2 regions of the Cohnella candida genome follow, and region 2 is predicted to be linked to the other one. Evidence: riboswitches for the same ligand, from Rfam matches in the RefSeq annotation. Region 2 holds a riboswitch; the other holds the start of a gene.

Region 1 (3,293 bases), 270 kb from region 2:
AACATGCATTCGTTGTTAACATGGTGTGCACAATTCTGTGGATAACTACCCTCTTATCCACAGAGTTATGCACATCTTCTTTATTTTCTGTGGGCATAAGTCTTTTTAATTGTAACAGCTTGGTAAACCAGGTCAAATATTGCCGCGTTCCCGAATAGGCTGGATAGGGAGGGGTGGACAACCGCCCGAGAGGGAGGGGTAGGCATGATCAATCTCGTTTTCCGCCAGCATCCGGCCATCCGGCCGAACGGCAGGGTTTCCGTGTTCGGTCCGGCTCTCTGTTCCGCCGAACGGATGCGCGCGTACGCCGCCCGGCGCAATCCCGGCGCGCCAGACGTGGCTGCGTATTATCGGGAACTGGGAGAGCGCTACGGCATCCGGGGCGACATCGCGTTTTGCCAAGCCATGCTGGATACGCAGGTGTGGAAGAAGGACCCGCAGGGCCCGCCTTGGAAACCATACGCCCATGCCATTTGGAGCGCGGCGGATCCGGCATGGACGGAGGAGGAGCTCCGGCGCAGGACCGAGCTGCATATGAAACGGCTGTTCGACCTCGCCGCGGCGCGGGAAGAGAGCGTGTTTTGCTGGGAGGACCTGAACGGCAAATGGGCGCTGCCCGGCCACAAGTACGCTCAAGACATTTTGGCGATCTGGAAAAACATGATGGAGTGGGAAGGGGAGGGAGAAGTCGTGAGAGAAGCGGAGGAAACGGTGGACGAGCACAGGACGGCCGATCGGCGGGGCGCTGCGGAGGCGGCATTCGCAAGCGACATGCTGTGGCTGGGGGAACGGGGAGGGCTGCCGTTACCTTCGCCGCATCCGGAGCGCAGGGTGACCTGGGGTGAATTGGCGCGCGTGCTCCGGTTGTTGGACGAAGGCAAATCTACCTTCTCTTCCGGCCCTTCGGACCCGGCTCCGAGTATGGACACCGGCGAGCCCGCGTGATAAGATGGCATCACAAATGAATACGGCGGAAAACAGGTACTTTCATAGTTTAAAAGAGAAGTTCGGTGCAAATCCGACGCGGTCCCGCCACTGACCATGGGGAGTCTTCCGGAACGTGCCACTATCGCATCCGCGATGGGAAGGCCCGGAAGACGATGATCCTGGAGCCAGGAGAACTGCCTGTTTTCGACAAACACCCGGCAACCTACGAGGAATAGGGGAGGTGTGGCTGCGCGTCTATGTTCGTAACCCGATTTGAGAAACTCGGGGCTGCGGCGGCCGCGCGATCGGTTCAGGCAAGCGCAAGCGGAGCGGCGGCGACGGATTTTTTACGGCCTGCTCCGTCCTTGATCGGTCATCCACACGGCATCCCCCGGCAGGGGGGTGCTTTTTGTTTGGTCGCCCGATTCATGGGAAGAGGAGGAATGGGAGAATGTTGAAGGAACGGAAAACGGGGAACGGGACGGCCCGGCGCGGCTGGCTCCGCGGAATCGCGGCGGGATTGCTGGCTTTCGCCCTGACGATAAGCGCGTGGTCGGGCGCCATGGCGGCGGAAGGGGACGCGGCCGCAACGGCAACGCCTGCCGCGGCGCCATCGCGCGCCCAGTTGGATGAAGCGCTGTCCGCGCTGCAGTCCTCGCTCGGCAAAGCAACCCCGGTCAGCGACTGGGTGGCGCTCGCTCTGGCCCGCGGCGGCAAGCCGTTCGGGGAGAAATACTTAGCTCAAGCAGAGAAAAGCGTTGCAGCAGGCAGCCTGCGCCTCGTTACCGATTATGCGCGCACGGCTCTCGCCGTGAACGCGAACGGCGGAGACGCGAGCAAGTTCGGCGCCAGCAAACTCAATCTGCTGTCCAAAATCGCCAATTTCGACAAAATGACGGCTCAAGGCCCGAACGCGCCGGCTTACGCGCTTCTCGCCTTGAACGCCGCGGATTATCAGCCCGGCCTGAATGACCGCTGGACGCGCGACTCCTTGGTTAAGTGGCTGGTGGACAACCGCAACGCGGACGGCGGCTGGTCGCTCGTTCCGGGCAAAAGCGACGTCGACGTGACGGGAATCGTTTTGATGGCGCTCGCGCCATACCAAGACAAGGAAGAGGTCAAAAACGTCACGGACGCCGCTCTCACCTGGCTGTCCGGCGTTCAGAAGGATAACGGCGGCTTCGGTTCTCCGGAGTCGAGCGAGAGCTCCGTTCAGGTGGTTATCGCACTGACGTCGCTGGGCATCGACCCGGTGCAAGACGCACGCTTCGTGAAGAACGGGAAATCCGTGCTGGCGCGGTTGTTGGAATTCCGCTTGAGCGACGGCAGTTTCACGCACGTCCCGGGCGGTAAGAGCGACGGCCTGTCCTCGCTGTATGCGCTGCTGGGCCTGACGGCTGCCCAGCGTTACCAGGACGGCCTGCCGTCCCTCTACGCGGGAGACCGCGTCGGCCAAACGGCGGAACTGACCGTCAACGGACCGAGCTACCAACTGGCCAAAGGCAACGTGAACGGCCGCACGGCATTGGATTCTTTGGTCCAAGTGCTGCGCAAAAACAACCTGCCTTACGAAATCGAGAAACACCCGCAATTCGGACCCTTCCTGAAGTCGATCGCTTCGACGGCCAACGGTTCTTACGGCGGCTACGACGGCTGGCAGTACGCGGTCAGCCGCGGCGGAGAGTGGCTGACGAACCTGCCGGGCCTCGCTTCGTTCGTGCCGCAGGGCGGCGACAAAATCGTCGTCTACTACGGCGATAACACGGCCTTGATCCATTCCGTTAAAGTAGAACCTGCCGCGCCTCGTGAAGGGCAGCCGGTCACGGTGACGGTCGAGAAAGAAATTTACGATTGGGATGCCGGCAAAGCCGTCGTCAGTCCGGCGGAAGGCGCCCGCGTAACAGTGGGCGGCCAGACCGGCGTGACGGACAAAGACGGCAAAGTCGCGTTGAAGGGTCTGCCGATCGGCACCCAAACGCTGACGGTTAACGGCTACAAGCTTGGTGCGCTTCCGGCTTACGTCGGCTATCAGACGTCCGTCGAAGTCGGCTCCTACGTGAAGAAAGTGACCGTCCGCGTGGAGGGCGACCAGGGCACGATCGCTGTCGGAGCTGCCCAGGGCGGAACGGCGCTCGAGGCCGTGGAAAACTTGTTGAAAGGGAAAAACGTTTCTTATGAAGTAAAAGAACTTTCTTTCGGCAAATACTTGTCCAGCATCGCCGGTACGGCCGCGGGCAAGTTCGGCGGCTATGACGGCTGGTTGTACGCCGTGAAGGACGGCGCGTCCTGGATCGTGCCGGCCGTGGGCATCGACAGCCTGCTCCTCGAAGACGGGCAGGAAGTGGTCGTGTACTATGGCGACAACA
Region 2 (3,293 bases):
GCGCCTTTCTTGAATGAAGAGCGGTTCGCCCGGACGTCGGCCGTCTGCGGAAACGAGCCGATCGTCGTCGTCGGCAGTGGCGGCAAATTGAATTTCGCTTTCTGAATCGCTTCCCTCTCCGCAAAGGCGAGAAGCCTCCTGAAATCCGCTTCCGTGAGCGCCGTCGCTCTTGCCTGCACCGCTTCATCGTTCGTAAACCGCGGCCCGCTGAACAGCTTTTCGTTCTCCGTGTATAACGGTGAAGCATGAGGATCGGCATGCTCTGCGATCGCTTTGAGCTCCGACAGCTCCCGCAGTTTCTCCTCCGCGAAAGCCAGGAACCTTTTTTTCTCCGCAGGCAGCTTCTTTTCATGCGCCAGCGTGTAAGGCACATGGAGCAGCGAGCAGGACGGGCCGATCATGATCTGCTGCGCATGCCCGCCGATTTCGCGAATCAGGCCAAGGGTGCGTGGATAGTCGTTTTTCCAGATGTTTTTGCCGTTGATGACGCCCGCGAACAGCACTTTACCGTCCGGGAATCCGTACTGACGCACAAGATCCAAAGACCGTTTGCCTTCTACGAAATCGAGGCCGATGCCATCGAACGGAAGTGCTTGCAGGGTCGGATAAACGTCGCGAACGTCTCCGAAATACGTTTGCGCGAGAACTTTGACGTTCCCTTTGGCGGATAGAATCCTGGAATAGAGCTTCGAGAAAAGCGCGATATCCTCCGTAGTCAAATCCGTGACCAATGCCGGCTCATCCAGTTGGAGCCACGCCGCGCCAAGCGCGTTCAATTTGTCCAGCACGGCCGAATAGGCATCCGCAACATGGTCGGCGAAGTCCTCGGCCTTTTTGGCGCCCGTGTATTTCGCAAGCTTAAGCAGCGTGAAAGCTCCGATCAGGACGGGTTTGGTTGCGATGCCCAGCCGCTTTGCCTCCGCATACTCGTCGAACAGCTTTGTTCCCTCAAGCCGGATATCCGCGGTATCCTCGATCTCCGGCTCCATGTAGTGGTAGTTCGTGTTGAACCATTTTTTCATGGCTAAAGCTTTCACGTCGCCTTGTTTACCTTGATAGCCTCGCGCCATCGCGAAGTAAGTTTCCAACGGGCCAAGGCCGAGCGCGCGGTATCGCTTCGGAATGACGTTGAACAAGCTGGCCGTGTCGAGCAGTCCGTCGTAATACGAGAAATCGTTGGATGGAATCCAATCGATGCCGCTCTCCTGTTGCAGCTTCCAATGGGCCGCTCTCAGCGTTGCGCCAATACGTTGCAATTCCTCCGCCGCGATCTCGCCTTTGAAAAACTTTTCGGACGCAAATTTAAGCTCTCTTAATGCCCCGACTCGGGGGTAACCGATAACCGAAGTCTTCAACGCCAACACTCCTTGGTTCCATGTTGACCCCATTATAGGGGGAAGAATTCGCCATCGAAAAACACTTAAAAACTATATACAGCCATAGAAATTTCCTATGGGCGATCAATATCTTGAGTCGAACGCCTCATAATCCAATGTTTACATACTGTATCTTGGAATGGCCGCGGAGGTGTGCTACAATCAGAACATTCCAATTGAATAGAGTTCCGGACAGGTACTACTTCGGTAGTTTAATAGGGAAGCTAGTGCGATTCTAGCGCTGTCCCCGCAACTGTAACGCTGACGAACGTTCGAATCCACTGTGCCAGGCATGGGAAGGGAACGGGAGAAAGAAGCGTAGCCAGGAGACCTGCCTTTTTCGGAACGATGTTTGCATTTCTCCGGGGGCTGGGAAATCGAACGATAACCATCAGGATTCCTTCTCCCGGCCTTTCCAGCAGATGAGCATCGCTGCTTGCCGGAGTCGATTCATGTTTATCGTTTGCGGCACCCTCGGAGACGAGGGTGCTTTTTATATTCATCATCAATTGAAATCCGGAGGAGAAGCGCTATGAAACTTTACACGAGAACGGTATGTCCGAAATGCATGTGGATCAAGTCCGAAATCGCCCGGTCGGGCCTGGCAGTCGAGATCATCAACATCGATCATGACGAGGCATCCCGCGAAAGGCTTATGGAAGCCGGAGTCATGAGCGTGCCCGTGATGGAAGCGGGCGGCGAATTCATTGTCGATCCGACCGAGATGGTGAAGCAATTGGAGAGCTTGAGCGTATGATCGCCTTCGCAAGCCGCACCGGGAACATTCGCTATATCGTTTCCCGGTTGCAGCTGCCCGCGGTCGAGATCGAAGAAGGACGTACGCTTTCGGAACCGTATTTGTTATTCACTTATACGGATGGTCTGGGAGAAGTCCCGCAACAGGTAAAGAGGTTCATGGAGCGAAACGGCCGGTATTGCCGTGGAGTGATCGTGAGCGGCAACAGCAATTTCGGCCACCAGGTGTTCGGAGGAGCCGGCGATGCCATCGCGCGCCAATGGCAAGTCCCGCTCGTGCGGAAGATCGACATGCGGGGCTTTGCCGATGACTACGAGGCCATCCAGCATTATTACGAGCAATGTTTCCGGAAGGAGCCAGTCCGATGAAATCCTATTTGAAGCTGAACAACGAGGTGCTGAACCAATACAGCCGAACGGGCAAGCTGGATCTCGCCAAGGATAAAGAAGCGACGCGCAAGTACTTTTTGGACCACGTCAACGCGAAGCTGCGTTATTTCATCGACACGCAAGAGAAAATCCGGTATCTCGTAGACGAAGGCTATTACGAGTCCGCTTTTTTGGAAATGTACGAAACGTCGTTCATCGAGCGGCTTTATGAGAAGGCATACGCCTATAAATTTCGCTTTCCCTCTTTCATGAGCGCGAGCAAATTCTACGAAAGTTATTCGATGAAAAGCAGGGACGGCCAAGAATTCCTTGAAAAATACGAGGACCGCATCGTCATCATCGCGTTGTATCTGGCGCAAGGGGATGCGCAGCTGGCGGAACGTGCGGTAGAGGCCATGATGTCGGCCTACCAGCCGGCGACGCCTACCGCGCTGAACAGCGGCAAGAAAGCCCGCGGGGAGCTGGTCAGCTGCTTCAAACTGACGATGGACGATTCGATGCGCAGCATTGCCGAGAACATCGGGTATTGCTTGGAACTGTCGCGCTTAGGCGGCGGCGTCGGGGTCAACGCAACCGACCTCAGGCCGCTGGGCGATCCGATCAAAGGCATTCTCAATCGCGCAAGCGGCGTCATGCCGGTCGCGAAGCTTCTCGAAAACTCTTTCTCTTATTCGAACCAACTCGGCCAGCGTAATGGATCCGGCGTCATCTATTTGAACATTTTCCACGCGGACATCGAGAATTTCATTTCGGCCAAGAAGCCGAATGCCG

The links. A riboswitch is a leader RNA that binds a small molecule or an ion and turns the genes downstream of it on or off. The one in region 2 is predicted to bind cobalamin.
Region 1: linked by a shared signal. The riboswitch ahead of EAV92_RS20135 (S-layer homology domain-containing protein) and the one ahead of EAV92_RS18740 (glutaredoxin family protein) in region 2 are both predicted to bind cobalamin.

Annotation. Positions count from the first base shown of each region.
Region 1 is NZ_CP033433.1:4,354,264-4,357,556, forward strand. Features, by position in the region: gene tadA (tRNA adenosine(34) deaminase TadA) at 1-5, opposite strand, end outside; gene EAV92_RS20130 (glucosaminidase domain-containing protein) at 205-945, shown strand; cobalamin riboswitch at 963-1,143, shown strand; gene EAV92_RS20135 (S-layer homology domain-containing protein) at 1,379-3,293, shown strand, end outside.
Region 2 is NZ_CP033433.1:4,085,530-4,088,822, reverse strand. Features, by position in the region: gene metE (5-methyltetrahydropteroyltriglutamate--homocysteine S-methyltransferase) at 1-1,364, opposite strand, end outside; cobalamin riboswitch at 1,554-1,729, shown strand; gene EAV92_RS18740 (glutaredoxin family protein) at 1,909-2,133, shown strand; gene nrdI (class Ib ribonucleoside-diphosphate reductase assembly flavoprotein NrdI) at 2,130-2,501, shown strand; gene nrdE (class 1b ribonucleoside-diphosphate reductase subunit alpha) at 2,498-3,293, shown strand, end outside.